DNA from 2 places in the Paenisporosarcina sp. genome. Region 1 is predicted to be linked to the other one. Evidence: riboswitches for the same ligand, from Rfam matches in the RefSeq annotation. Region 1 holds a riboswitch; the other holds the start of a gene.

The links. A riboswitch is a leader RNA that binds a small molecule or an ion and turns the genes downstream of it on or off. The one in region 1 is predicted to bind cobalamin.
Region 2: linked by a shared signal. The riboswitch ahead of AC3EA5_RS11605 (ribonucleoside-diphosphate reductase subunit alpha) and the one ahead of AC3EA5_RS12095 (ABC transporter substrate-binding protein) in region 1 are both predicted to bind cobalamin.

Annotation. Positions count from the first base shown of each region.
Region 1 covers NZ_JBYNRN010000033.1:134,364-150,439, forward strand. The annotation lists gene speE (spermidine synthase) at 1-499, shown strand, start outside; gene speB (agmatinase) at 503-1,375, shown strand; gene AC3EA5_RS12080 (diguanylate cyclase) at 1,662-2,750, opposite strand; gene AC3EA5_RS12085 (YwiB family protein) at 2,931-3,353, shown strand; gene argS (arginine--tRNA ligase) at 3,350-5,017, shown strand; cobalamin riboswitch at 5,471-5,659, shown strand; gene AC3EA5_RS12095 (ABC transporter substrate-binding protein) at 5,802-6,773, shown strand; gene AC3EA5_RS12100 (FecCD family ABC transporter permease) at 6,766-7,761, shown strand; gene AC3EA5_RS12105 (adenosylcobinamide amidohydrolase) at 7,763-9,217, shown strand; gene AC3EA5_RS12110 ((Fe-S)-binding protein) at 9,814-11,967, shown strand; gene AC3EA5_RS12115 (acetyl-CoA C-acetyltransferase) at 12,219-13,412, shown strand; gene AC3EA5_RS12120 (3-hydroxybutyryl-CoA dehydrogenase) at 13,446-14,297, shown strand; gene AC3EA5_RS12125 (acyl-CoA dehydrogenase) at 14,310-15,446, shown strand; gene AC3EA5_RS12130 (acyl-CoA dehydrogenase) at 15,653-16,076, shown strand, end outside.
Region 2 covers NZ_JBYNRN010000033.1:30,300-46,375, forward strand. The annotation lists gene AC3EA5_RS11595 (DedA family protein) at 1-130, shown strand, start outside; gene AC3EA5_RS11600 (undecaprenyl-diphosphate phosphatase) at 140-967, shown strand; cobalamin riboswitch at 1,167-1,344, shown strand; gene AC3EA5_RS11605 (ribonucleoside-diphosphate reductase subunit alpha) at 1,608-3,821, shown strand; gene AC3EA5_RS11610 (ribonucleotide-diphosphate reductase subunit beta) at 3,836-4,876, shown strand; gene AC3EA5_RS11615 (VOC family protein) at 4,975-5,379, shown strand; gene AC3EA5_RS11620 (tripartite tricarboxylate transporter permease) at 5,562-7,088, opposite strand; gene AC3EA5_RS11625 (tripartite tricarboxylate transporter TctB family protein) at 7,107-7,556, opposite strand; gene AC3EA5_RS11630 (Bug family tripartite tricarboxylate transporter substrate binding protein) at 7,716-8,723, opposite strand; gene AC3EA5_RS11635 (response regulator) at 8,863-9,555, opposite strand; gene AC3EA5_RS11640 (ATP-binding protein) at 9,539-11,149, opposite strand; gene AC3EA5_RS11645 (MFS transporter) at 11,418-12,614, shown strand; gene AC3EA5_RS11650 (TIGR00266 family protein) at 12,811-13,611, opposite strand; gene AC3EA5_RS11655 (aldehyde dehydrogenase family protein) at 13,789-15,267, shown strand; gene AC3EA5_RS11660 (saccharopine dehydrogenase family protein) at 15,314-16,076, shown strand, end outside.

The DNA of each region.
Region 1 (16,076 bases):
GATTGAGTTCTCGAAGAAGTATTTACCAACGATTGCATCTGAACTAGATAACCCTCGTGTAGATGTTCAAGTTGGCGATGGTTTTATGCATATTGCTGAATCAGAAAACAAGTATGACGTTATTATGGTTGACTCAACTGAACCTGTTGGACCGGCAGTGAATTTATTCACAAAAGGCTTCTATGCAGGAATTTCAAAAGCATTAAAAGAAGACGGGATTTTTGTCGCTCAATCGGACAATCCTTGGTTTACTCCTGACTTAATCAAGCAAGTTCAAAAAGATGTGAAGGAAATTTTCCCAATCACTCGTCTATATACGGCAAACATTCCTACGTATCCATCAGGTTTATGGTGTTTCACTGTAGGTTCTAAAAAATATGATCCATTAGAAGTGGAAGATGCTCGTTTCCACGACATCGACACGAAGTATTACACGAAAGAATTGCACAAAGCTGCATTCGTTCTACCTAAGTTCGTAAAAGACTTGGCGGGGGAATAAAGAATGAGATTTGATGAAGCCTATTCAGGCAATGTGTTTATTAAAAGTCATCCAAATTATGATGAATCACAAGCAGTTATTTATGGAATGCCTATGGACTGGACAGTTAGTTACCGCCCAGGTTCTAGGTTCGGCCCACAGCGTATTCGCGAAGTGTCCATTGGTTTGGAAGAATACAGCCCATATTTAGACCGTGATTTAGAAGAAGTAAAATATTTTGATGCTGGCGATATTCCATTACCATTCGGTAACCCTCAAAAAAGCTTAGATGAAATTGAAACGTTCGTAACAAAATTATTAGCTGACGGAAAAGTGCCAGTTGGTATGGGTGGCGAACATTTAGTTTCATGGCCGGTAATGAAAGCAGTTGCTGCAAAATATCCGGACCTAGCAATCATTCACATGGATGCACATACAGATTTACGTGAATCGTATGAAGGGGAAGCTCTTTCCCATTCAACGCCAATTCGCAAAATTGCACATCATATCGGACCGAAAAACGTCTATTCATTCGGAATTCGTTCTGGAATGAAAGAAGAGTTCGTGTGGGCGAAAGAGAATGGCATGCACATTTCAAAATTTGAAGTGTTAGAGCCATTAAAAGAAATATTGCCAACACTTGCTGGACGTCCAGTCTATGTGACAATTGATATTGATGTTCTTGACCCTGCACACGCACCTGGAACAGGTACAGTGGATTGCGGCGGCATAACATCACGTGAATTATTAGCGTCGATTCATGCAATTGCAGGTTCTGAAGTAAACGTAGTCGGCTTCGACTTAGTTGAAGTAGCGCCAATTTACGATTCATCAGAACAAACAGCTAACACTGCAAGTAAACTCATCCGTGAAATGCTACTTGGTTGGGTAAAATAAATCATAAAGAAGACCTTGAAACTTTTTAAAGTTTCAAGGTCTTTTTGTACTCAGTAGCTTTACGTGAATCTAGTAAATTATTTATCTAATCTAGTAAATCTAATGGTTAATCTAGTAATTTGGACAGCTAATCTAGTAATTTTGAAGGCTAATCTAGTAAAAATAGATCCAAAACCATTAAAAAGAAAAAGCTCAAATTCATACCCTGTCATTTGAGTTTCCACATGTGCAATAAGCAGCTCCTAGTAAACAAAAAAAGCGTGAAGCTTTCTCCATAAAGAGAGCTTCACGCTTTTTTATTTGTATAATGAAAAACTCGATTACGGCCAATGGCTTTGGCTTCATACATAGCGCTATCTGCAGCTCCATACAACTCTTGTAGAGTGGATCCGTTGTCTGGATAAGAACTGACACCTACAGATACCGTTATGCCGATTTCATTATCCCCCGAAACAGGGAAATCTGCACGAGCAACCATCGATCGAATCTTTTCAGCCATATGAATGCCCATTGCAGGTGGTGCATTTGGAAGCAAGACTGCAAATTGTTCGCCACCATTTCGTGCAACTATGCCTTCCTTTGGGGAAACTAAGTTTTTTAGACGCTTAGCTAATTCTTTCACGATTTCATCCCCAACAGGATGCCCGTATAAATCATTTACCTTTTTAAAGTGATCAATATCAATGGATATGAGTGAAAAAGGTTTTTGTTCCTGTGTTATACATGCTTTCGTTATTTGATGGAATTTCCGGTTATTGTAGAGTCCGGTTAAATAATCAGTTTCAGATAATAATTCAATTCTACGGATTTGATCAAAGTGATTTTTCAGCTCATCCAAAATAATCATTAAGATAAAAAAGGAGAAAGTAGAAAATAAAATAAAATACAAGATATGAATATAATTCGCGTTATTGAGGTAAAGAAGAGCGCCAATTAATATGCTTGTCTGAATAGTTGCGTAAAAAAAGAAGTACTTAGCATTTTTAAAGTTCATTGGAAATTTAAAACTGAATCCGCCAATAACCAACCCCAGTGTAATAGCATTGACTCCAGCCACAATGGAAATCGGTGTCACATCATACATAAGCATGCGTGATAAACCAATGATAAGTCCACTTATAATCGGAGCAATCGGTCCACCAAATAAACCGGCAATAACAATGATGACATGCCTAGAATCAACAATCATCGTATCAGTTATTTGAATGGAAGATTCCATTAAAATAAACCCAGTTATGCCAGCCATAATCCCAATCATGTAGGGATGTGAATTAGGGAACGGCATTCTAAATCGAACTTGATCTTGAAAAGGCCAATAAGATAAAACGGCAAATGAAAATAAAATACAAAAGTTGACAATTAGTTCAAGAAGCATGACCTTTTTCCTCCGGGTATGTATGGTAGATTTAGTATATCATACCTAATTCGATCCATTACAAGTAAAGTGAGTATTTAAAAGGAAGGAAATGAACAAATATATTGTTTAATTGATATAAAGAGCTAAAATCGCTTATAATAAAAAGGTTATCAATAAAAAGGAGCTGGTGGAAACGTCATGAGTAAACAAGTAAAAGTGAAATTAAAGACGACCATTCAGCAGCCAAATGAAGAGCCGGAAATATATGAATTATGGTCTTCTGGAACCTTCATCGAAAAAGGTGAACATTCTTATTTAAAATACGAAGAAATTCAGGACCAACAAGTCATAAAAACGACTGTTAAAATGGGGTCGAGTCAAGGTCTTATTTTTAGGAGCGGCGCCGTTAATATGCGATTGCCATTTTTAATTGGGGCAGATCAAACAGGGAATTATGAAAGTGAATTTGGCACATTAATCGTGAAAACCAAAACACGTCAAATGACGTTTGAATTAAATGACGACCAGGGACACTTCCTGGTTCAGTACGAACTAATCGTTGGTGGGCAGCCAGTTGGCGAATACACCCTCGAATTTAATTACACGGAGGTATCGCCATGAACGCAGTAGAACAAGTACAACAAGTTGTGAAAACGGCTATTCAACAAGCAGTGATAAAAGCAAAATTAGCAGAAACAGAAAGTGTTCCCGCTATCCATTTGGAAACACCGAGAGACAAAACCAATGGTGATTACGCGACAAATATTGCGATGCAGTTAACAAAGATTGCAAAAATGCCACCACGTGCAATCGCAGAAGCTATTTTAGAAAATCTAGATACAACAAATACACCAATTGAAAAAATTGAAATCGCAGGTCCAGGATTTATAAATATCTCGCTACGTAAAGATTATTTAGCAGATGTCATCAAAGCGGTTATTGAGCAAGGATCTAATTTCGGACGATCACAAGCTGGAGCTAACGAAAAAATTCAAGTCGAGTTTGTTTCGGCTAATCCAACTGGTGACCTTCACCTTGGGCATGCACGTGGAGCATCTGTTGGTGATTCATTATGTAATGTCTTAGACTTCGCAGGCTATCAAGTATCTCGTGAATACTACATCAATGATGCTGGGAATCAAATCAATAACTTAGCGTTATCTCTAGAAGTTCGCTACAACGAAGCGTTAGGAAAAGACATGGAAATGCCGGAAGACGGATACCGTGGTCAAGATATTATTGATATCGCAAGCGCACTCGTAGCTGAACAAGGAGATGCTTTATTAGCAAAATCAGAAAAAGAACGTTTCGATTTCTTACGTGCACATGGACTGAAAATCGAATTAGCGAAGTTGCAACAAGATTTAGCTGATTTCCGTGTCAACTTCGACAGCTGGTATTCAGAAACGTCGTTGTATGACGGCGGCAAAATCGAAGTTGCTTTAGATAAATTAAAAGCCAATGGACATGTGTTTGATGAAGAGGGAGCAACTTGGTTCCGTTCTACAACATTTGGCGACGACAAAGATCGTGTATTAATTAAAAACGACGGATCCTTTACGTATTTAACGCCAGATATCGCCTATCATGAAGACAAAATTTCTCGTGGTTATGATCAGTTAATCAACATTTGGGGAGCTGACCACCATGGTTACATCCCACGTATGAAAGCTGCAATCCAAGCGTTAGGTTATGACCGAGAAACGTTAGAAGTCATGATTATTCAAATGGTTCAACTATATAAAGATGGCGAAAAAATGAAAATGAGTAAACGTACAGGTAAAGCGGTAACGATGCGTGAATTAGTGGAAGAAGTCGGCTTAGATGCAGTGCGTTATTTCTTCGCCATGCGTTCTGGCGATTCACATATGGACTTCGACTTAGATCTAGCTGTTTCTCAATCGAACGAAAACCCGGTTTACTATGCACAATATGCTCATGCTCGTATTAGTTCAATTTTACGACAAGCTGAGGAACAAGGCTTTACAGCTTCGACTGAGAACTTGAATTTATTGCAAGCTGAAAAAGAAATTGATGTACTGAAGAAAGTAGGAGACTTCCCACAAGTCGTAGCCGACGCCGCAAAAAATCGCTCACCACACCGCGTGGCTAATTACATTCAAGAAGTAGCGGCTACATTCCATAGCTTCTATAACGCAGAAAAAGTGTTGGATCCTTCAAATGAAGACATGACACGTGCACGTATCGCACTTATTACAGCAGTTCGCACAACAATTGCCAATGCACTTCGTCTGATTGGCGTTAGCGCACCTGAGAAAATGTAAATGAAATAACTTAGCCATTCCGTTAAAAGCGGGGTGGCTATTTTTAATGAAAAAATTATGTAAATGAATATGAGTTAAAGGTCTTCGCATGAAATAGCATAATCTCGCATTGACGGAGCAAGTTACTAAGGCTGAGTAAGAAGTTCTTCTCAGAAGCGAAGCGTAAAAGAGCTAATTAGGGCTGCTAAAGCAGCCTTTGGTGTTGGAAACTCCTGGGTTTTCGCGCGTGGAAAGCGAAATATAGTGAAAGGTCTTCATATGAAAGTGAAAGACTCTCACTTGAAAGTGAAAGCTTGATCGATTCTGTCAAAGGGTCCCGAGTGAACGTGAAAGACTACTCTGTAAAAAACCACCACTCAAAATAACTAAGACCAATCTTAATTGCACTCTCCATGCCGCTTAAAAAATCCCTCTCGACACGCTCAACAAATCATGTATAATGAAAAATGAATTACATAGCTTTAACACGAAGGTGCTCTGCTTAAATCGCAGAGTTAAAAGGGAAGTCGGTTTAAATCCGACGCGGTCCCGCCACTGTATGTGTGAGGAACGTGCATCAAGTCACTGAAGTCGAACGACTTTGGGAAGACGCACAATCCATTGACCACAAGCCAGGAGACCTGCCTACGTGCTAACACTCAGCAACCCTACGAGGATAGGAATGGTGTGAATCGACAGCAGTTACGCATAAGCGTGCTTGCTTTAATTCAACCTCCCATCCTCCGACATTGCGCGGAGGATTTTTTGTTTTTCAAAAACCACAAACATCTAGGAGGAAACCACAATGAAAAAGTTTTGGCAATTAGCACTAACATCATTAATGGCTCTATCTTTATTAACCGCATGTGGACAAAATGACGCTCAACCGAAAGAAAACACAACGGATAACACGTCTGTTCAAGAAGAAAAAGCCGCTTCTTACCCAATGACACTCACTGACGTGACTGGAAATGAAGTTACACTTGAAGAAGCACCTAAAGCAATCGTATCCATGATTCCAAGCAATACAGAAATCTTGTACGCTTTAGGCTTAAGTGAAGAAATTGTGGGCGTATCAGATTATGACAACTACCCAGAAGAAGCCGCTTCAAAAGAGAAAATCGGCGGGATGGAATTTAACGTAGAAAAAATCATCTCATTAAATCCAGACTTAGTACTTGCACATGAATCAGCATTAGGAACATGGGATGCAGGGTTACAACAACTTCGTGACGCTGGTGTTCAAGTGTACACAGTGACAAACGCAGAAACGTTTGACGCAACATACGAAACCATTCACGAAATTGGTGAAGCAACAGGCAAGTCAGAAGAAGCGACGAAAATCGTAGAAGACATGAAAGCGAAAATAAAAGAAGTACAAGACAAAGTAGCTGATGTCGATACGAAAAAGAAAGTGCTCGTGGAAGTGTCACCAGAACCTGAAATTTACACACCAGCTGGAAACACAATCATGAACGAAATGTTAGGCATGATTAATGCAGAAAATCTAGTAGCTGATCTAGACGGTTGGATTAAAATTGATCCAGAAGAAATTGTCAAACGAAACCCAGATGTCATTCTCACAACTTATGGAAATTACACACCTGACGCGGTAAATCTTGTGTTAAACCGAAATGGCTTCTCAGATGTAACGGCTGTGAAAAACAAAGCAGTTCATGACATGGATGCGGATTTGACAGGACGCATGGGACCCCGCCTTGCAGAAGGCTTAGAGCTAGTAGCGAAGAATGTGTATCCTGAGGCTTTTAATGAATAAAACCGGAATCGCTTATGCAGTTTCCATCTGCGTATTGATCGCGGCTGTGATTGCTGGTGTGACCATCGGAACCGTGTCGATTCCAGTATCAACTCTCTGGAATCGACAAGCGGACCCTGCATTATCTAATATACTTTGGAACATTCGTATGCCGCGTGTTGTTTTAGCCGGGTTAGTAGGAGCTTCACTCGCAATTGCGGGTGCGGCGTTCCAAGGTTTGCTTAAAAATCCACTAGCGGATCCGTACACATTAGGTGTGTCATCCGGTGCATCAGTTGGCGCAGTAATCACTTTGTTTTTTGGCATATCCATTCCGTTCTTGGGCATCTTTACACTTCCCGTTTTCAGCATGGCAGGTGCTTTTATTACCATGTTAGCGGTCATTGGGTTTGCGAAGCTTGTCGACCGCTCCATGAAAATGGAAACGATCATTTTAACCGGAATCATTTTTAGTTCATTCTTAGGGTCTATCATTTCGTTAATGATTGCCTTAACTGGCGAAGAACTTAGACAAATCATTGGCTGGATTTTAGGCAGTGTTTCAATGCGTGGGTGGGATTACGTGAATATGGCGTTGCCATTTATCGTTATAGGAACGCTATTACTTTGGCTAAACAGAAGAGAGTTAAATGCATTAATCTTCGGTGAAGAACGTGCGAAACATCTAGGAGTCAACGTCAAAAATCGTAAAATGATGATCTTAGCTGGTGGCTCGATTTTAACGGGAGCAGCAGTCGCAGTATCAGGAACAATTGGCTTCATCGGATTAGTAGTCCCACATATGATTCGACTTGTTTCAGGTGCAGACCATCGTCAATTACTCCCATTATCATTTTTAAACGGGGCATCATTGTTAGTTCTGTGTGATTTGCTTTCACGCACAATCATTGCACCAACAGAACTTCCAATTGGAGTCATCACAGCATTTCTAGGCGCACCAGTGTTTGCCTTTATTTTCTTCAAACAACGACGAACGGGAGGTGCGTAATTTGTTACAGGTCGACCAAATATCTGGCGGTTATCAAGGCGCACCCGTTGTTAAGAATGTTTCATTCTCAGTCGCAAGAGGAGAAATGCTTGGAATTCTTGGACCAAATGGGAGTGGGAAATCGACTTTACTAAAAGTCATTAGCGGCATTCTCCCTTCATTAACTGGAAGCGTTCAAATTGATGGGAAACCGCTCACTTCCTTCCAATCGAAGCAACTCGCAAAGCAAATGGCCGTTTTGCCACAATTACATGCACATGCATTTACCTATACCGTTCGAGAAACGGTTTCACTTGGTCGCTATCCTCATCAATCTGGATTGTTTTCATCCTGGTCAGCGGAAGATGAATCGGCTGTCGTCGAAGCCATGCAGCTGACGGATATCACTCAATACGAAAACACCTACCTCGATGAGTTATCTGGCGGGGAACAACAACGCGTCTTTGTCGCACAAGCACTCGCTCAAAAAGCACCGATTTTATTACTAGACGAACCGACGAACCATTTGGACATCGCGCACCAAAAGCAATTACTCGACACCATTAAAACGCTCTGTTTAACAAAAGGACTAACCGTCGTCTCCGTTTTCCATGATATTAATCTCGCTTCTCTATATTGCGACAGATTATTGATGATGGACCGCGGAACGATTCAACACATAGGTGAACCACATGCCGTATTAAAAGAAGAACAAATCATGGACGTCTACAAAGCGCGAGTCGTCAGCCATCCACATCCAGAACTACCTAAACCGCAAATCACACTTTTGCCAAGTATCGAAAGTACGAAAACCATGCCTTTGGTTAATCAAACACACTTCCGCATCACATCAGAATTTGTGATTCTACAAACGGAAAATCCACTAAAAACAGTATCTTCCGCAGTAGTCAATGCAGGTTCCGGTTGGTATCGTAACTTTGTTAATCGACACGTCCCGCTTACCTATGAGCATGAAAATAGTATGGAAGAAATGACACAGTACCTACAAAGGCAAGGATTGTCAGCCACCGACACCGTCGGAATGATGACAGCCATTCAACCAGAAAAAGTGGTAATTTCCGATTATTATGGTGACTTTGGACAAATCACAATAGCTGTAACTGCAGGAATTGGCAACGCGATAGATGTCTCAAAATCATACGAATACACACGACAAACACCGGTGGGAACAATCAACACCTGGATTATCATTAACGGAAAACTCTCAGAAGAAGCTTTTATCCAAGCGATGATTACAGCAACAGAAGCAAAAACGAAAGCTCTCCAACATATGCATGTGTTAGATCCCTACAGTGGAACACTTGCAACAGGGACGCCGACCGACAGTCTACTGGTAGCTGCCACACAAATCGGAGCCGACATTCCCTATGCAGGCCCAGTAACAGAGTTAGGAAAACTAATCGGCCGCGGCATCTTCGAATGCACCATAAAAGCAATCAACAAAACCCAATCGTGAAAATGCGATTGGTTTTTTTGTTTTACTGATTGTAGGTATTAATTTTCTTATATGGCTGATTGGAATATAGGTGGTGAAAAATATCTTTCTCTGTAGCACAACCATGTTAGCTTCGAAGTAAGAATAGCGGTGTTCTATAAGTCTAAGTGAGAACTGCTGAAAAAAGGATTGGAATTACTCTACTAATTTTATATCTTAGCTTGTTCTCATGAATCAGGTATTGATATGTAAGGACTTCTACTAAAAAATCTTCATTGAAGTCTTATGTGTGAATTCAAAAGATTTGCATATGATTTTGTTGATTGGAATGTAGGTGGCGACTCCAGCGGAATCAGCACGAACTGAAGACCCTGGACTGAGCCACGCGAGGGAAGCGGCTGAGGTCGTGCCCGCGGAAAGCGTCCACCGCAATGGAAATCTGACACCTAAATTTGTTTAACAATCTCAAAGTTTAAGAATCTTCACATTTCTGTTGACTGAATGCTCATTCAGTTTTAAACTGAAGATAAGCATCGACATAACAAAGACTATCTACTAAACTGTTGTTATCAGATTAATAGCATTTTTGATTTTTTTTAACGAGAGGGGAGAATACAATGAATTACCTTTTAATTGCAAACTGGATTTTATTTATCGTTGTAACCGCTTACGCACTTGGGTTATTCACGTATTTATTGAAAACGCGCTACAGCTACATCAAACTCGGACAAAAAGTTGAATTTGATGACAATGTAAAAGAACGTATTCGTAAAATCATGGTCAATGTATTTGGCCAAAAGAAATTATTGAAGGATAAGAAAAGTGGAATTATACACGTCATGTTCTTCTACGGATTCCTTCTTGTTCAAGCTAGTGCCATCGATTTTATTTGGAAGGGATTAAAGCCTGGATCTCATTTACCTCTAGGACCTTTATATCCAGCATTCACATTCTTCCAAGAACTTGTGACTTTGATGATTTTAGTGGCTGTTGTTTGGGCATTCTACCGTCGCTATATTGAAAAGCTTGTTCGTTTAAAACGTGGTTGGAAATCAGGCTTAGTATTGATTTTCATTGGTGGATTAATGGTTTCTGTTTTAATCGGAAATGGGATGGGCATGATTTGGCATGACCACGCAGCAACATGGGCGGAGCCAGTCGCATCAGTAGTAGCTACAATCTTTGGATTCTTACCAGACGTTGCTGCTATTACAATTTTCTACATTATGTGGTGGGCTCATTTACTATTCCTTTTAACTTTCTTAGTTTATGTACCACAATCGAAACATTTCCATTTAATAACGGGTCCTGTCAACACATACTTCAACCGTACAGACAACGTCGGTAAACTTCGTCCGATTAACTTTGAGGAAGAAGAAGATGAAGAAGCAGGCGAAGATGAAATGCCATCATTCGGTGTTGGTAAAATTCAAGATTTAAACCAAAAGCAAATGATCGATTTATATGCCTGCGTAGAATGTGGTCGTTGTACGAATATGTGTCCAGCAACTGGAACGGGTAAAATGCTGTCTCCAATGGACTTAATTACAAAACTTCGTAATCACTTAACGAACACAGGTGCCGTTATGACACAACAAAAGCCATGGGTTCCAGCAATGGCTTTCGCGAATACACAAGGTAACCAATTAGCAGTCGCTGCGCGAGTTGAAGGTGCAGTTATTGAAGATATTTATAACCCGGCTTTAATCGGTGACGTTATCACGGAAGAGGAGCTTTGGGCTTGTACGACATGTCGTAACTGTGAAGACCAATGTCCAGTTATGATTGAACACGTTTCTCACATTATCGACTTACGTCGTTACCTAGTGATGACTGAAGGTCGCATGAATCCAGATGCTCAACGTGCTATGACAAACATCGAACGTCAAGGGAATCCTTGGGGGCTTAACCGTAAAGAGAAAGAAAACTGGAGAGATGCACGTCCAGAAATCAATATCCCAACAGTTAAAGAATTATCCAAAGCTGATGAAGAATTCGAATACTTATTCTGGGTTGGTTCAATGGGTGCTTTCGATAGCCGTTCACAAAAAATCGCTCTTTCCTTTGCGCGCTTAATGAACGAAGCAGGCGTGAAGTTCGCTATTCTTGGAAATAAAGAAAAGAACTCTGGTGACACACCTCGTCGTCTAGGAAATGAATTTTTATTCCAAGAACTTGCAACAAGTAATATTTCTGAATTTGAAAAAGCTGGCGTAACGAAGATTGTCACAATCGACCCGCATGCTTATAACATTTTCAAAAATGAATACCCAGATTTCGGTTGGAGCGGAGAAGTTCTTCACCACACTGAAATGCTGTTTGACCTAGTACAAGAAGGTCGCTTAAAACCACAACATGCAATCGATGAGACCATTACATTCCATGATTCATGTTACTTAGGCCGTTACAATGACGTCTATGATCCGCCACGTGAAATCCTACGTGCTATTCCAGGAGTGAAACTTGTGGAAATGGACCGTAACCGCGAAACAGGAATGTGCTGTGGAGCTGGTGGAGGTTTAATGTGGATGGAAGAACATACAGGAAATCGTGTCAACGTAGCCCGCACTGAACAAGCACTTGCAGTAAACCCAACGATGATTTCATCAGGTTGCCCATACTGCTTAACTATGCTTTCTGACGGAACGAAAGCAAAAGAAGTGGAAGAAACAGTAGGCACCTACGATATCGCAGAATTACTAGAACGCTCAGTACTAGGCGATTACCTACCACCTGTTGAAGAAACAGAAGAAACACCAATCCTTCAATAAACAGAGTAGATTGATAAATGTGTAAAAATTAGATACAATAAAGTCAACTGAAGAGGGAGTCTTGCACTCCCTTTTCGTTTGTCTACTTGTCGAGCGAGCGTTCGGTCAGTGAATATTATTAGATAAAGAATCATTAATAACCGGGGAGAGAGGTTATCATATAACCAATTTCCCATAACGTAAAAAATCAGAATATTTTTATTTGAAAAACTGTAAGCGTATACAACCATTCATATAGGGAGGCAACAATTATGACAAAAACAGTTATTTTAGATGGCGCACGTACAGCTTTTGGGAAAATGGGTGGCGCACTTTCTACTCTTTCAGCTAGTGATCTTGGTGGAGTAGCCATTAAAGAAGCTTTGAATAAAGCAGGAATTGCTCCTGAATCAGTTGATGAAGTCATCATGGGTACAGTTTTACAAGCAGGTCAAGGGCAAATTCCTTCCCGTCAAGCTGCAACTAAAGCAGGTATACCATGGAGTGTTAAAACCGAAACAATTAATAAAGTTTGTGCATCAGGCATGCGTGCAGTTAGTCTAGGTGACCAATTAATCAGACTTGGTGATGAAGAAATCATCGTTGCTGGTGGTATGGAATCGATGTCAAATGCGCCTTACTATTTACCTAAAGGTCGATTTGGTTTACGCATGGGTGATGCTCAAATGATCGATGGCATGATTTATGACGGATTATCATGTGCGTTTACACCAGAGCGAGTGCATATGGGCACATACGGAAACTCAACGGCTGATGAATTTACCTTAACTCGTGAAATGCAGGATGAATGGGCAGTTCGCAGTCATGAATTAGCATTTAAAGCAATGGATAGCGGAATCTTAGCGGAAGAAATTACACCAGTAGTCATTCCACAACGTAAAGGGGATCCAATCTCAATTGATACAGATGAAGCACCACGACGCGATACGTCGTTAGAAACTTTATCGAAATTACGTTCAGCATTTAGTAAAGACGGTTCGATCACTGCAGGGAATGCACCTGGGGTTAATGATGGAGCAGCAGCACTTGTCTTAATGAGTGACGAGCGTGCAAAAGCTGAAGGGAAAACACCACTTGCTTACGTGGTAGCTCATGCTGAAGTCGCAATCGAGCCAAAACATTTCCCTCAAACACCAGGACTTGTGATTAATAAACTTCTTGAAAAAACAGGTAAAACACTTGAAGAAATCGATTTATTTGAAATCAATGAAGCATTCGCAGCAGTTGCACTCGCTTCTTCAAAAATAGCGAATTTAGATCACACAAAAGTGAATGTAAATGGTGGAGCAGTGGCATTAGGACATCCAATCGGAGCGAGTGGTGCCCGCATCATTTTAACATTGGCTTATGAATTAAAACGCCGTGGTGGCGGAATTGGTATTGCAGCTATTTGTTCAGGTGGCGGTCAAGGTGATGCCATTATGATCGAAGTACCAAAAGCGTAAGAACTGTCTTTTAAAATTGAAGGAGGCTAACATATGAACATCCAAAAAGTATTAGTAATCGGAGCGGGACAAATGGGTTCTGGTATTGCGCAAGTTTGTGCGCAAGCTGGTTTCGACGTAAAGCTTAACGATATGAAAGATGAATTTTTCGAACGTGGACTTGGCATCATTACGAAGAACTTATCACGCAGCGTTGAAAAAGGACGCATGACAGAAGATGAAAAAACAAAAGTACTATCACGCATTACGAAATCTCTTGATTTAAATGATGCGAGTGATGTGGATTTAGTTATTGAAGCTGCTGTTGAAAACATGGAAATCAAACAATCGATTTTCAAACGTTTGGATGAAATCACACCAAAACATGCAATTTTAGCTTCAAACACATCTTCACTTCCAATCACAGAGATTGCAGCGGTAACAAACCGTCCGGAACAAGTAATTGGTATGCACTTTATGAACCCGGTTCCAGTAATGAAGCTCGTAGAAATTATTCGTGGTCTTGCTACTTCAGATGAAGTCTACACAGCGATTGAAGAAATGACGAAGAAACTAGACAAAGTACCGGTTGAAGTGAATGATTTCCCAGGATTCGTCTCTAACCGTATTTTAATGCCAATGATCAATGAAGCCATTTACACTTTGTATGAAGGTGTAGCGACTAAAGAAGCCATTGATGACGTGATGAAAATGGGTATGAATCATCCAATGGGACCTTTACAATTAGCTGACTTTATTGGTTTAGATACATGTTTATACATTATGGAAATCTTGCATGACGGATTTGGGGACAGTAAATATCGTCCATGCCCATTACTGCGCAAATACGTAAAAGCAGGCTGGTTAGGTAAGAAAACAGGTCGCGGTTTTTACGTTTACGAATAGGAGGCGCTCAGCTTGGAACTGAAATTTACAGAAGAACAATTAATGATGCGCAATATGGTTCGTGACTTTGCTAAAACGGAAATCGAACCGTTTATTGACCAAATGGAACAAGGTGAATTTCCTCGTGAAATTTTAAAGAAAATGGCCGGGCTAGGACTTATGGGAATTACTGCACCTGAAAAATACGGCGGTTCAGAAATGGATTTCCTAAGTTATATCATTGCCATTCATGAGCTATCAAAAGTGAGTGCAGTAGTTGGCGTAATCCTTTCGGTACACACATCGGTTGGAACAAATCCGATTCTTTATTTCGGCAATGAAGAACAAAAACAAAAGTACGTGCCGAAATTAGCATCTGGTGAATATTTAGGAGCGTTCTGTTTAACAGAGCCATCTGCTGGTTCGGACGCTGGTTCAATGAAATCGAAAGCCACAAAAGGTGGAGATTTTTACACACTTAACGGCTCGAAAGTCTTTATTACAAATGGTGGAGAAGCCGATGTTTACATTGTATTCGCTTCAACAGACCCGTCGCAAGGGTCTCGCGGCGTGTCTGCTTTTATCGTAGAAAAAGACACTCCGGGTTTAATTATCGGAAAAGATGAACACAAAATGGGCTTACACGGGTCACGAACTGTTCAACTGACTTTCGAAGACATGAAAGTACCTGCTGAAAACCTTTTAGGTGCAGAAGGAGAAGGATTCAAAATCGCCTTAGCCAACTTAGATGTTGGTCGAATCGGAATTGCAGCTCAAGCTCTAGGTATTGCAGAGGCAGCCTATGAAGCAGCAGTTGGCTATGCAAAAGAACGTGTACAATTTGGCAAACCCATCGCAGCTCAACAAGGTGTCGGTTTTAAACTAGCAGACATGGCAACAGCTGTTGAAGCAACAAGGTTGTTGGTTTACCGTGCAGCAGATCTTCGTTCTCGCGGCATTTCATGCGGTAAAGAAGCCTCAATGGCCAAACTATTTGCTTCGAAAACAGCAGTAGAAACTTCAATTGAAGCCGTTCAAGTTTTCGGTGGATACGGCTACACAGAAGACTACCCAGTAGAACGCTATTTCCGTGACGCTAAAGTAACAGAAATCTATGAAGGAACATCTGAAATTCAACGCATCGTAATCGGCAAACATCTATTGAAATAAAAGAATATATGGACTTAGAGTGCTATTTATATGATTACGTGGTGAAAAATTCCCGCCACTCCTGCCGAATAACTACCTCTAAGAGACCCCGCAGATTGGTGAGGAACGAACCAATCGAGGAGGCTCGTGGGTAGTCGGCGGAAAGGGCGAGAATTTTTCAGCACGGTAGGATATACAAACTAAAAACATAAAAGGCGGGAATAAAAATGAACTTTAAACTATCAGAAGAACATGAAATGATTCGTAAAATGGTACGCGACTTCGCAATGAAAGAAGTAGCACCAACAGCTGCAGAACGTGACGAAGAAGAACGCTTTGACCGCGACATCTTCGATAAAATGGCGGAACTTGGCTTAACAGGTATCCCATGGCCAGAAGAATACGGCGGAATCGGATCAGACTACTTAGCCTACTGTATCGCAGTTGAAGAACTATCACGCGTTTGTGCATCTACAGGCGTAACACTATCCGCTCATACTTCATTAGCTGGATGGCCAATTTTCAAATACGGCAATGAAGAACAAAAACAAAAGTACCTTCGTCCAATGGCAGAAGGAACAAAAATTGGTGGGTACGGTTTAACAGAAGCTGGTTCAGGTTCTGACGCTGGTGGCATGAAAACAACAGCTA
Region 2 (16,076 bases), 100 kb from region 1:
GGTAGGGGATAACTGGGAGTCCATTGTAGGCGTTATGGATGTGTATTCAAATATTGTGTATGTACTGATTGTGATCGTTGGATTGGCAGTCATTTGGTGGTATATGCAATTTAGAAAAAGAAGAGCATAAGGAGATATTATGGAATTATTAGAATTACTAAAAGCGTTAATATTAGGTTTTGTTGAAGGAATGACCGAGTTTGCACCCGTATCTTCTACAGGACATTTAATTATTGTGGATGATATGTGGTTGCAAACGTCTGAATTCCTAGGGAAATATTCAGCGAATACATTCAAAATTGTGATTCAACTTGGATCGATTATGGCTGTAGTTGTTGTCTTTTGGAAGCGTTTATTCAGTTTAGTTGGTCTTTATAAAATGAAAGATGTAGCACCAGGTTCACAATTAAAGCTTACTCACGTTTTAGTAGGGTTGATTCCTGCAGGTGTGTTTGGGTTATTATTTGAAGATTTTATTGATGAACATTTATTTTCAGTAGAAACAGTACTAGTTGGCTTAGTTATTGGTGCCATTTTAATGATTTTTGCGGATAAGTATGGACCAAAAGATCCTAAAACAAAAACATTAGATCAGATAACATATAAACAAGCTTTTTCTGTTGGACTTGTTCAATGTCTATCGTTATGGCCAGGCTTTTCACGTTCTGGTGCCACGATTTCTGGTGGTGTCTTGTTCGGATTAAGTCATAGAACAGCCGCTGACTTCACGTTCATTATGGCAGTTCCGATCATGTTTGGCGCAAGCTTCGTATCCTTATTTAAAAACTGGGAGCATGTTAATCCAGATGACTTATCTTTTTACATTGTTGGATTCATTAGTGCTTTTGTGTTCGCACTCATTTCAATTAAGTTCTTCTTGAAGCTAATCGAGCGTGTGAAATTAACTCCATTCGCGATTTATCGTTTGGTGTTAGCAGCTATCCTATTTATCATTATTATCATGTAAAAAAAGACGACCGAAATGGTCGTCTTTTACTGTAGAAAATAGAATGGCAGTTTATATAACACCATAAAAATTTGCCTCCTTAGGGAGATCGTACGTATTTTCTAACTGAATTAAATACCGTTCCGGTTAATTGATAAATTGCCTATTTACGAAATAAACACAATATGTTAGATTTAATTCACAAACACACACAATATATAGTATGCAAACGAAAAAAGGTACCATGTATGGTTTAAAAGGGAATTCGGTCAATGCCGAAGCTGTCCCCGCAACTGTAAGTGCGGACAAATGTTACACAACCACTGTGAAAATTCACGGGAAGGGTAACAGGAGGAAGATGCACGAGCCAGGAGACCTGCCTTTTTTCGGATAAGCAACACTTTCTTCGGGGGTTGAGGAGTGGAAGCGAGCCTGGTTATAAGGCAGATTCCATTACCTTATTCAACCTTTTTTGACTCAATTCCATTTACTTAATTTTGAGCGATAGCTCAGCCGAAGAGGCTGAGCTATCGCTTTTTTAATACTGATTTCCGGATTTCAGTTTAATAAAAGACACAGCTTACACCATTTTGAATCAAGCTGCGTTTACTACTATTGTGTTTAAGGGTTTAGTGAGAGGAGTTTGGTTCTTTTGCAAAAAATATTTTCGGTAAAAGAAAAGGTATTCGAACAGTTACATGAGGAGTATGGATTTGAAAAATTACTTCCACTTGAGCGTGCACATGCGAAATGGGAAAAAAAGAACCCCACGGGAACAGATGGAGAGTGGGCAAAGGCAATGGTTCTCGAAGCCCTTAGTTTAATGGATGAAGTAGAGCCGTTTTGGACATTTGTTGCTTCGCGAATATATTTGCACCACACATATGAAGTGATTGGTAAAATGCGAAATTTAGATATGCAGAACGTCTACAACCAATTCTATGAGCACGTCAATCTTTTAACACACAAGGGTTTATATGATGAAAGATTATTACAGGCATATTCGAATAAAGAGATTGTTGAACTGGGCATTTGTCTTAATGCAGAAAGGGATAAGCTCTTTACATACATCGGTTTGAAAACGTTAATGGACCGATATGTAGCAAGAAATTTTGATCATTCACCTGCGGAACTACCTCAAGAACGGTGGATGATCATTGCAATGACTTTAATGCGTACCGAGAAAAAGGACCGGGTTGGAAAGGTAAAGGAAGCTTACTGGGCAATGAGTAACTTATATATGACTGTTGCAACACCTACACTTTCAAATGCAGGAAAACCACATGGACAACTATCCAGTTGTTTTATTGACACAGTGGATGATAGCCTTCAAGGAATTTACGATTCCAATACAGATGTGGCGACTCTTTCAAAATTTGGAGGGGGAATCGGGATTTATATGGGGAAGGTAAGAAGCAGGGGCTCATCCATTCGTGGATTTATCGGGGCATCAAGTGGTGTATTACCATGGATTAAGCAACTTAATAATACAGCGGTAAGTGTCGATCAGCTAGGTCAACGCCAAGGAGCAATGGCTGTATATTTAGATATTTGGCATAAAGACATCCTGCCGTTTCTGGATTTGAAATTGAACAATGGGGACGAGCGGATGCGAGCACATGATATTTTCACAGGCGTTTGTTTACCGGATATTTTTATGGAAAAAGTAGAAGCTCGAGAAGATTGGGTTTTATTTGACCCGCATGAAATTCGAACGCTTAAAGGGTATTCTCTTGAAGATTATTTTGATGAAACAAAAGGGGCGGGAACATTTAGAAAGAAATATGAAGAATGTGTAAGGGATACAAGACTTTCTCGTGAAGTCGTTCCTGCAATCGACTTGATGAAGCGAATAATGAAAAGCCAACTTGAAACAGGCGTGCCGTTTATGTTTTACAGAGATGAAGTGAATCGAAGTAATACAAACAAACATCAAGGAATGATTTACAGCAGTAACTTATGTACAGAAATTATGCAAAATATGAGTGCCACAGTATTTGAATCCATTTCGATTGAAGATGACGTGATTGTAACGAGAAAAAAACCTGGAGATTTTGTGGTGTGTAATTTGTCATCTATTAATCTAGGTAAGGCTGTCCCAGACAATGTGTTAGAAAGATTAATCGAAATCCAAGTTCGTATGCTCGATAATGTCATTGATTTAAACATGATACCTGTACCTCAAGCAGAGCGAACAAATGCCCGTTATCGTGGAATAGGGTTAGGGACATTCGGCTGGCATCATTTACTAGCACTTAACAGTATTCGTTGGGAGTCGGAAGAAGCAGTTAAGTTAGCAGATGTCCTTTATGAAGAAATTGCTTATTTAACCATTCAAGCTTCCATGAAATTGGCACAAGAAAAAGGATCTTATCCCTTATTTGAAGGATCTGATTTTCATACGGGTGCCTATTTTGAAAATAGAGGGTACACGACGAGTAAATGGCGAGATTTGCGCTTCGAAGTAGCAATGAACGGTATGAGGAATGGTTATTTAATGGCTGTTGCACCTAACTCAACGACGTCTATCCTAGCCGGTAGCACAGCTAGCATTGATCCTGTCTTTCAAAAAAGTTATTCGGAAGAAAAAAAGGATTACAAAATTCCGGTGACAGTTCCTGATTTGAATAAAGAAACAACTTGGTTTTATAAATCAGCTTATTTTATAGATCAACATTGGACGTTAAAACAAAATGCGGCGAGACAAAGACATTTTGACCAGGGAATTTCTTTAAATTTCTATGTGCAAAATTCCATCAAAGCAAAAGAATTACTCGATTTACATATGGACGCATGGAAAAGTGGATTGAAAACGACATACTATGTTCGGTCCACGTCAATTGAATTACTCGAATGTGAATCTTGTTCAAGCTAAGGAGGGCAAAAGTAATGACAACTATTATAAAGCGAAAGCTGATGGATATTGAAGCACCCAATCGGTCGACAGGTATCGTGAATGGATCCTCCTCTAATGTATTAAACTGGGATGATGTTCGTTTCAATTGGGCATACCCAAAGTACAAGCGCATGTTGGGGAATTTCTGGACCCCTTTTGAAATCAATATGGGAAACGATGTAAAACAATTTTCACTACTAAAGACTGAGGAAAGAGAAGCGTTTTTGAAAATAATAGGCTTACTCGCTCTACTCGATAGCATACAAACAGATTTTGCAGGTAAAGTGGCGAATTATTTAACGGATTCTAGCTTAAATGCGTTGATGATTATTTTAGCTCAACAAGAAGTGATTCATAATCATTCATATTCCTATGTATTGTCTAGTCTTGTGGCGAAAGCTGAGCAAGATCGTGTATTCGACTTTTGGCGTACGGAGCCAGTTTTACAGAAGCGGAATGATTTCGTTATGAAGGGGTATGAAGAATTCACCAATCAACCGGATGTCGATTCTTTATTAACAGCAATTGTTTATGACGTTGTTCTTGAAGGACTGTTCTTTTACTCAGGGTTTGCCTTCTTCTATCATTTGGCGCGTCACCAGAAGATGGTGGGCACAAGTACGATGATTAATTACATTAATCGTGATGAGCAAATTCACGTTGATTTATTTGTGAAAATCTATTTGGAATTATTAGAGGAATATCCAGAAATGAATACTTTGGAGAGAAAGAAAGATGTAGAAAGAATATTTAAAGAAGCAGCTGAACTTGAAATCGAATGGGCTCGAGAAGTCATTGGGGATCAAATCGATGGACTTGATGTGGAGGACGTAGAATCCTATATTTACTTTTACGCAAATGTACGTTGTGCACAACTAGAGAGTGAACGTCCTTTTCCTGCATATCGAAAAAATCCATTGAAATGGATTAAAGCATACGAGGAAGTTGATTTAGGAAAGACAGATTTCTTCGAACAGAAATCGAGGCAATACGTAAAAATAAATGTGCAGGATAATGGCTTTGACGACTTATAAAATTGCATCAAAATTTCAAATATTAGAAGGCTTTTCAAAACAAGTTATCGAATCATATATACGTATGATTTAATAATTGACGAAAGGGATGTTCTTCAATGAAACCAATTACGCCTTATTTAACGTTTTACGGAAATGCTAAGGAAGCCGTGACTTACTATGAACGTATTTTTGATTTGAAAAATGAAGGCATGATGAAGTATAGTGATGGGGATTTTCCAACGCCTCCTGAAGCAAATGACTTAATATTGCATTGTCATTTATCGAACGGAAGCTTCAATCTAATGCTAGCTGATTCTCATACTCCAGGTGACGCAGGGTCTACCAATGTAGCTCTAATGATTGAGTGTGAAACGGAAGAGGAAATAAAACGGTTGTATGACGAATTACTCTCTGATGGAAGTGCAACGATGGAGCTTCAAGATACATTTTGGGGAGCAAAATACGCAAAAGTAATGGACAAGTATGGGTATACGTGGGATTTGAATTACCAGAAAGCTTAAAAACTAAATAATGTTTAAGTGGTTGTGCATAAAAGTCTTTAAATAAAACAGGTTGTGAAAAACGAGTCGTTTTTCGCTACCTGTTTTTCTGTTTGAATTTTATCACATTGATCAGATTCCTTCATTAAAAAAAGAAACTGTCTTTGAGTGTTTAACACTTTTGGGACAGTCTCTTTTCTTGATTATTCTTCATCATTAATAACAACATTTCGACCTTTAAGTTTTAAAATAAGCGGGATAATTAACCAAGCAACCGCCGCTAGGATAAATACAAGTGACATTGGTTTCATAACGAAAATAGAGAAGTCTCCATTCGAAATGGTTAAAGCTCGACGCATATTGTTTTCAATCATTGGCCCTAAAACAAGAGCCAATACAAGAGGGGCTAAGGGATAATCGTTTTTAGCTAATAAATAACCAAATACACCACAAGCAAGTAATAAGTACAAATCGAATGTTGTATACTGAACGGCATATACGCCAAAGAAAGAAATCGCAACAATTATAGGTAATAGATATTTCTTAGGTGTCTGTATTATTTTTGCAAAAACTTTCACAAGTGGCATGTTTAAGACCAATAACATTAAGTTTCCAATAAACATACTGGCGATTAAACCCCAAGCTACTTCGGGATGATCTTCAAATAACAATGGTCCTGGCTGGATGTTATACATGATTAGTGCACCCATCAGAATAGCCGTCGTTCCTGAACCGGGAATTCCTAAAGTTAACAATGGAATCATTGCTCCTCCTGAAGCGGCATTATTTGCTGATTCGGGTCCAGCTACACCTTCGATTACGCCTGTACCAAATTTTTCGGGATGTTTACTAAACTTCTTCTCTGCAATATATGAGAAGAAGGAGGCTAAAGTTGCACCAGCTCCTGGTAAAACGCCTATGAAGAATCCGAGTAATGAACCACGAACAATTGGTTTTGCACTATCTTTTAAATCTTGTTTAGTAGGTAGAACACGTTCGATTTTAGCAATGGCACCATCTTCTTTATCACGTTCAATGATTGTTTTAAAAACCTCACCCAATGCAAATAAACCAACGGCGATTGTTAAAAATTCAAGTCCTGAATACAGAATTGGTAAATCATATGTAAAACGAGCAATTCCTGAAACAGCATCAATTCCAATAGTGGCAAGTAACAAACCGAAAACCGTCATGATTAACGCCTTGGTTATTGATTTTCCAGCTAACCCACTAACGGCTGCTAGTCCTAGGAGCATCAATGAAAAATATTCAGCAGGTCCAAATTTAAGTGCCACATTTGACAACGGTTCTGCTAATAACACCAATCCTATTAATGAAATGATACCTGCTACAAAAGAACCGATAGCAGCAATGGACAGAGCCGCACCTGCCCGGCCTTGTCTAGCCATTTGATAACCATCAAGCGTAGTAACAACAGAAGATGATTCACCAGGAGTATTTAATAGTATTGAGGTTGTGGAACCTCCATACATTGCTCCATAATAAACACCTGCAAGTAAAATAATTGAACTTGCAGCAGCAGCTTCTGTAGGCATACCTGAAGTGAGTGTTGCTGTAACAGGAATTAAGAGAGCTACCCCACTCATTGGACCAATCCCTGGCAAGACACCGACTGCTGTTCCAATTAATACCCCAACAAAAGCAAATAGTATATTCTGCCATTGAAAAGCGACTGCAAACCCATTAAATAGAAAATCTAACGTAGTCATACCAAAACTCCTTTCACTTTAAAACTCTGGGAATCCAGGCAATGATCCACCAAGAAACTCTGCAAAAAAGTAATACACACCAATAGAAAAGAAACTAGCGATGAGAATCGTGCTAATCCATTTCCCACGTTCCATCGTTTGGAATGAAACCAATAAAAAAATGAATGTAGATATAACATAACCAAGTGGTTCCAAAACAGCTGCATATACAACTGCGCTAATAAAAATAATTAGGAATTTCATATATTGGAGAGGTTCTTTAGAAGATTCCACATGTTCGTATTTCATCGTTTCAAAGAGTAACTTAATACTTAACAAAAGTAGGATAATTCCAAGAGCCATTGGAAAAATATTAGGTCCAACTGAAGAACCGTAAGCACTTTGTGAGATTGAGCGACTTTCAATCACAAATAAAAGACCAATCAGTAAAAAGACGATACCCGCAATTCGATCGAACGTTTTACTCATTATTCTTCACCTCCTAAGGAAAACGGTGGCCACTTGAGCCACCGTTATAGAATTGTTTAGCTTCAAGCGCGAGTCTCATTTTCACTTGAAAATCCAACTTGACGATTCGTTTCTTCAACCGCCAGTAGTGTGTGAGAATTGCCCTTAAAGCTTTTTGAATTATTTTTGCATATCTAATGCTGTTAATAATTCAACGATAACTTTGTCTTGATCTTCTAAATAAGTTGTAAAGTCTTCAGCGTTACGATACTCACTTTGCCAACCATTTCTCTCAAGTTCTGCTTTCCATTCATCTGTCTCTACTAATTCATCTAACTTATTCGTCCAAAATTCAAATGCTTTATCAGACATGTCTTTAGGACCGAATAGTCCGCGCCAAATTGTGAATTCTGCATCGATACCTTCTTCTTTGAATGTTGGCACTTCACTTAATTCACCTTCTAAACGATCAGCTGAACTAACTGCTAAAACACGAACATCTCCGGACTTCACATATTCAGCGATTGTTGAAGCATCAGTTGCAATAACGTCCGCGTTGTTTCCTAGTAGAGCAGCAATTGCTTCACCGCCACCATCATAAGAAACGTACTTAACAGATTTTGGATCAATTCCATATTCATAGGCAGGCAAAATCCCAACTAAATGATCCATTGATCCAGGTGCTGATCCACCAGCTAATGTTACCTTCGTTGCATCCGCTTTAATTGCATCTAAAACATCTTTTAATGTTTTGAATTCTGAGTCCGCTTGAACAACGATAGCTCCATAGTCACGTGTCAATTGAGCAAGAGGTTTCGTATCTTTGTATCCGTAAGGACTGTTGCCTTCAGCTTTATTGTTATTTATTAAAATCGGCGGTGATTTCACCATTAGTACGTAATCATTTTTGACTTCCTTCGTTGCAAACTCTGCCATATAAACAGCTCCGCCGCCACCAGGTTTATTTTCAACCATGATAGATTCATCAACTAATTTTGTATCACTCATTGTTTTAGCAATAGAGCGAGCCGTTAAATCCCATCCGCCACCAGCTCCAGAAGGTGCTACAATCGTAATGCTTTTTTCAGGATAGTTCGATGAAGCGCTTTCATTTCCTTCTGAAGAACATGCTGCTAAGCTCAATACCAAAGAACTGGCAAGTGCCACTGTCGATAATTTTTTCCACATAAATCATTTCCCCCTCGAATGAAATAGAAAAGACAGCGCTTTCATAGCGCTGTCATCAATTTATCAGAACTTTTATGCAATTCAATGTTTTGGGTCATAAGTGGAATAAAATGCATTCTATCCATTTTGTTCATATTGTTCACGAGGTTTTTGGGAAGTATCGTCTTTCGGGTCGACCAATTGTGCCATAGATTAATTCCGCTGATGCTTGGTTTTCTGAAACTAAGTACTCCAAATATCGTCTGGAAGAACTTCTACTCAGTCCGCTTATCACACCAAACTTTTCAGCAGTTATGCCGCTCGTTTGCTCACTTAAGTGGAAAAGTACCTTTTCCATTGTTTTTGGGTCGATTCCTTTTGGTGTAAATATATTTTCAGAAGGGAGAACGGTTTTTTGTTGGTTCCATAACAGGTGTATCGACTCTTCTTCTAAATGGCCAGAGCTTGAAAGAGTGATTCTTTTTTCTTTATAGGAGAACAAACTTTCTCGAAAACGATCGAACGTAAGAGGTTTCAATATATAGTCGAAAACGCCACCTCGAAAAGCTTGTTTTACAACGTGAACTTCAGATGCTGCTGTTATAAAAATAATATCTGAATCCGGACTCTCTCTTTGTATGTATGACAAAAGTTCTGTTCCCATCATGTCAGGTAAATAGACATCAAGGAGGATCAGGTCTGGTTTCAATGCCGAAATCCAGTCTTTCGCTTCGACGCCTGTGTGAGCAGATCCAACAACCTCAAAACCTTCAATTCTATCAATAAAGCGACGGTGAATATCAGCAATTCGAAGATCATCTTCAACAATTAAAATTTCAATGAATTCCGCCATGCAAAAAACCTCCTTTTGGGATCGAGATGATAAACAAAGCACCACCTAAATCGCCTTTTTCAATCGATGATACACCACTTAAATCATTAATATCGCTAGAAACTTTCATTAAGCCATATCCGCGATCTTGGCCTTCTTTAGTTGAAACACGTGATTTGAAAATAAATTCCTGTATGACTGGGCTAAGACCTTCACCAGAATCTTCCACCTCCAATAAGATTTCATTTCCATTATCAGTGATCAGCAATCGTACGATTCGCTCAGACTCATCCAAGTGCTCTACTGCCTCAAATGCGTTTGTTACTAAGTTGCCAATAATCGATACAAATAAGCTTTTTTCCAAATGTTTGGGCAAACTATTCAGCTGGCTGTCCTCATCTAAAATAAATCGAACCTTTAATTCACGAGCTCTATTAAATAATCCAATCACAAGACCTCCTAAGTAAGGATCTTGTAGCCTTTTGGTTACAAAATGAATCAGAGACTGATGCTCTTCAGTTTCATCATGTATGAGGTGGAGTGCTTCTTCTAACGAATTTAATTGAATGAGGCCACTAATCGTATAGAGGAAATTTTGATATTCATGTGTTTGTGCACGTAATGCCTCCGTATATTGCTTAACTTGTGACAATTCTGTTGTCAGTTGATTGAAATCTGCCTGTAAACGGAAGCTCGATACAGCTCCAACAATCTCATCCCCAACTAATATGGGTATACGGTTTACAATTGTTTCTTTTCCTCGAATTTGCATACTTCTGTCATACTGTTTTTCTCCAGTCTTTAAAACTTGAGGAAGAAGAGTATTTGGCAATATTTCTTCAACGCGACGACCAAGTATAAACGTGTTTTCAGGAATGGATAGCATGTCAAAGGCTGCTTTATTAATCATAGAAATTCGTGCGTCTTTATCGACCATAATAATTCCTTCTCTTACGGATTCGATTAACGTATTACGTTCCGTGAAAAGATGGGCTATCTCAGTTGGTTCTAAATTGAAAAGTACTTTTTTTATACTTCTAGCCAAAAAAGAAGAACCAATCACTCCTAATAAAATAGCTATTAAAACGATGGTGATGATGGAATCTACATAACTAAAAAAAGTATGAGAGATATCATCTTTTAAAAATCCAACAGATATTACCCCAATTATTTTGCCTTCCATGTTCATTATTGGAGCTTTCCCTCTTAAAGCAGGTCCAAGCGTACCAGTTGCTTCAGAGATATAGGCTTCTCCTTTTACTAAAGCTCTTTCATTATCGTCTCCAACCATTTTTTGTCCAATTCGCTTTGGTACTGGATGGGCATACCGAATGCCTTGAGTATTCCCAATTACTACATACTCTGCACCTGTAAGTTTACGAACTTCTTCTGCAATAGGTTGTAAAACATCTGACGGATTAGTCGATTCGAAACCACCAACAACATCAGGTCGGCTGGCAGTTGTCACAGCAATGTTGAGCGCTCGATTTCCTATTTGCTGTTCAATACTTTCTGACATGGTGAAATAAAACGAAGTTCCAATTAATAAAGATATGGCTGTAACAAAAAGAGCACCATAAACAAAAATTTTAGATTGTAGGGTTAAATTTCGCAAAAGCTCACTCTCGTTTCATATAATTAGTGCTATTATGACGAGTCCGTCAAAGATTGGCAAGATATGAAATTAGACATTCGTGTTTTAAAAATGAATAGAGTGACAATTATTTGAATAAAAACTATAATGAAAAAAGTTTAAGTTAAAGGAGAGATTCATATGAAAAGAACAACATTGACTTCATTATTCAAATCGGGGGGCATGTTGAAATAAAATATGATCTCCGATTTGATTGTACGCAAAATGATCATATCGGAGGAAATTCAAAGTGAGTATACAAAATTTTTATTACACCGTGACAAGTACACGTTCATTCTTTATTCAAATGGTTTTTACGTTAAATGCAATCTATTACGTTATGCAAGCCGATTTAAATGCACTTGAACTTGTATTAATTGGAACCATCATGGAAGTTTCTGTTCTATTATTTGAAATGCCAACTGGATTATTTGCGGACCATTTTGGCAGGAAGAAATCGTTAGCTCTAGGAACTTTAATAATCGGACTCGCACATGTCTTAGAAGGAAGTATGCCTGAATTTTGGGCGATTGCAGTTGCTTCAACAATGTGGGGAATCGGATGGACTTTTATAAGTGGAGCCGAACAGGCTTGGATTGCGGATGAATTAGATGGAACTAATTTAGAAACGACCTTCTTGAGAGGTTCACAATTTTCATCATTCGCGAGATTTTCAGCTATTCTAGCAAGCGTTGGAATCGCCATGTTATGGACTGTCCAAGTGGCAATTTTATTTGCAGGAGCGTTGTTAATTGTTTTAGCTGTGTGGGCATATGTGAAGCTACCTGAAACGAAGTTTGTAAAAATCACTCGAGAGAAAGGCGTCTCAGGTGTGGCTCATATGATGACGACAATTCAATCGGGAGCTTCCCAAATACGCGGAAATACGGTATTGGTGAGTATCGCGATGGTGACACTATTCTGGGGATTAGCCAGTGAAGGCTTTGATCGACTATACGGAGCGCACTTCATAACGGATTATCAATTATCAGAAAGTGAATCGATCTATTGGTTCGGAGCATTTTACGCGGTTGCATTTTTATTGAATATTGTCGTGCTTCGTGTGGTTGAAAAAAACGTGAACGGTCGATATGCTGAAGTATTAATTTTAGCAAACACGGTGTTAATTGGAACGATGATTGTTTTCGCTTGGACGGGTCATTTCTGGTTGGCAGTAGCGATGTATTGGGTCGCAAGTGCACTGCGCAATGTGAATTATCCTCTGATGAGCATCATTACGAATGAACGAATAGAGTCGAAGGGAAGAGCTACGACGCTTTCGATGTTTGGTCAATTAGATGCATTCGGGCAAACTGCAGGCGGACCCATTGTCGGCTTGCTGGCATTGTATACATCTCTCTCTGGAGGTATCACTGCTTCAGCATTACTCATTGTCCCGGTGATTTTTTTCCTTTGGCGAATGAAGGGCAGAATGACGGTCTCATAAGTCGTGATAACTTGGCTATGAGATGGGTTTGACGAGTAAATGTGTAAAGTTGACGAGTAAAACTAAAGAGTTGACGAGTAAAACTATAAAGTTGACGAGTAAATCTCAAAAGTTGACGAGTAATTCCAATCAAGTGACGAGATAACTCAAAAAAAGCTGTGCATCAGGTAAAAATCACCCTGTGCACAGCTTTTCTTTATTTCCCGCCTAAAAGGTCAAACAGTCCGCCAGTTATACTGCCTTCACCTGGTGAGCCTCCACCTGGTGTTTGAGGAGCTGCTGCAAACACGCGGCTTGCTAAACGGCTAAATGGTAGGGATTGAACCCAAACCGTTCCAGGTCCACGCAACGTCGCGAAGAATAAACCTTCTCCGCCGAACAAAGCGGTTTTTACACCTTTAACCATTTCGATGTTGTAGTCAACGTCATGCGTCATGGCCACTAAACAACCGGTATCAACGCGTAGCACTTCACCCAGTTGTAAATTCTTTTTATAAATGGTTCCACCTGCATGTACAAAAGCCAGGCCATCCCCTTCAAGCTTCTGCATAATAAAGCCTTCGCCGCCAAAGAATCCAGCTCCTAATTTACGTTGGAACTCAACGCCTACAGAAACACCTTTAGCTGCAGCCAAGAAGGCATCTTTTTGACAAATAATTTTGCCGCCCATTTCACTTAAATCCATCGGAATGATTTTGCCTGGATAAGGAGAGGCAAAGTATACGTGTTTCTTACCAGAACCCGTATTCGTGAAGGTCGTCATGAATAAACTTTCACCAGTAATCAAACGTTTTCCAGCTCCCATAAGTTTTCCAAGCATACCGCTACCAGCTGATCCTGACGATCCGTCACCAAAAATCGTTTCCATAGAGATTCCATCTTCCATCATCATTAAGCTGCCAGCTTCAGCAACTACGGTTTCATTCGGATCTAATTCAACTTCTACAAATTGCATATCATCCCCGTGTAATTTGTAATCAATTTCATGATTGTTCATACATATTGCCTCCTTAAAATTCAAACCTATACATTCATACGCTTCGTGAACCAAAAAGTTTCATCCAACATCCTATTATAGGAATATTCCGTTATTTAGAAAAATAGAAAAGGGATAGGGTGTCTTTTGTCGAATAAGTAAAGTGAAAGCGTTTTCAATTCGAAAGGGGTAAATAACATGAAACTGAAAAATTACATCGGTGGAAAGTGGCAGGAAGCAGGAGATGCGAAATATGTTCCTGTTACCAACCCAGCAACAGGAGAAGAATTAGCGCAAGTGAGATTATCTACTAAAGATGACGTTGATCTAGCCGTTGAAGCTGCAAAAGAAGCTCAGAAAAAATGGGCACTCGTTCCAGCACCGAAGCGTGCAGATTATTTATATGAAATTGGCCGTATTATGAAAGAAAAGAAAGAGCATTTGGCTCAAGTATTAACAAAAGAGATGGGCAAAGTGATCGAAGAGGGACGAGGAGAAGTACAAGAAGGGATCGACATGGCCTTTTATATGGCAGGTGAAGGACGTCGTTTGTTTGGGGAAACCACTCCGTCTGAACTAGCGGATAAATTTGCGATGAGCGTTCGTGCACCGATTGGCGTAGTTGGTCTCATTACACCGTGGAATTTCCCTGTTGCGATCGCGACGTGGAAATCATTCCCGGCGATTGTTGCGGGGAACACCTTCTTGTGGAAACCAGCAACAGAAACGCCCATGATGGCATATGAAATGGCTAAAGTGTTCGAAGAAGCTGGGTTACCTGCAGGTGTCGCAAATATTGTCTTTGGATCCGGTTCGGAAGTAGGTACAGCGATGATAGAACATCCAGACGTGAAAGTAATTTCATTTACTGGGTCAACGGAAACAGGACGGTCTGTTGCAGAACTTGGTGGTCGTCACTTAAAGAAAGTATCGCTTGAAATGGGTGGGAAAAATGCGGTGATCGTCATGGAAGATGCCGATCTCGGTTTAGCGGTTGAAGGTATTCTTTGGAGTGCATTTGGCACAGCCGGTCAGCGTTGTACAGCATGTAGCCGAGTAATCGTTCATAAAGATGTAAAAGAGGAACTTGAAACACGCCTATTAGAAGCGATGAAGGTTCTTTCAATTGGGGATGGAATGGACGAATCCGTTAAAATCGGTCCAGTAATAAATAAAAAAGCGTTAGACAAAATTCATAGCTATGTTCAAATAGGTAAAGAAGAAGGAGCCACTCTTTTAGTTGGTGGTGAAATTTTAGATAAAGATCATTTATCAAAAGGGAATTACTACGCGCCGACTTTATTCACAAATGTGGAACGTGACAGTCGAATCGCTCAGGAAGAAATTTTCGGACCGGTTGTTTCGCTAATTGAGGTATCTAGTTTAGAAGAAGCGATTGAAGTAAACAACAGCGTAACATTTGGATTGTCTAGTTCTATTTTCTCTCGCGATGTGAATAAAATCTTTAAAGCACAACGCGATTTAGATACAGGGATTGTCTACGTGAATGCAGGGACAACAGGTGCAGAAATTCACTTGCCATTCGGCGGGACGAAAGGTACAGGTAATGGACATCGAGATTCTGGAGTTGCGGCACTCGATGTATATACAGAGTGGAAGAGTATTTATATAGATTTTAGTGGTAAGTTGCAAAGAGCTCAAATCGATAATTCTTAATTCAACACGAGAATCTAATCAGAGATTTACAAAGGGGATGTTGTAAATGAAGATAGTCGTATTAGGTGCAGGGTTAATGGGGAAAGAAGCAGCACGCGATTTAGTGAAAAGCTCGAAAGTAGACAAAGTATTTTTAGCAGATGTTAAGGTTGAACAAGTTCAAACGTTTATTGATAAAATTCAAAGCGATAAAATTGAAGCCGTACGCTTAGATGCTCATAATGACGGTGAGTTAAAAGCTATTATGAGTAAAGGTGATGTCGTTATTAATGCTTTGTTTTATTCGTTTAATGAAAAAGTAGCCCGCACAGCGGTTGAAGTGGGTGTACATTCCATTGATTTAGGTGGACATATCGGTGGTGCGACGGATGCTGTTTTAGAGTTGAAAACACAAGCTGAACAAAAAGGCATCACACTTATTCCGGATTTAGGGGTAGCTCCGGGAATGATCAATATATTGTCCGGACATGGTGCAAGTAAACTTGACGAAGTGAAATCCATTAAATTGTATGTTGGTGGGATACCAGTTGAACCTGAAGGTCCATTGAAATACAATATTGTGTTTTCACTAGATGGTGTGTTGGATCATTATACAGATTCTTCACATGTGCTGCGTAATGGCCAACTAGAAGAGGTTGCTTCATTAACGGAAATTGAACCGATTTCCTTTGACGGATTTGCAGAATTGGAAGCATTTCATACGTCAGGAGGAACTTCTACTTTAACCAAAACATTTCCTGATATTGAGACGCTTGAATATAAAACCATTCGATATGCTGGTCATGCCGAGAAGTTCAAAGTATTGGTCG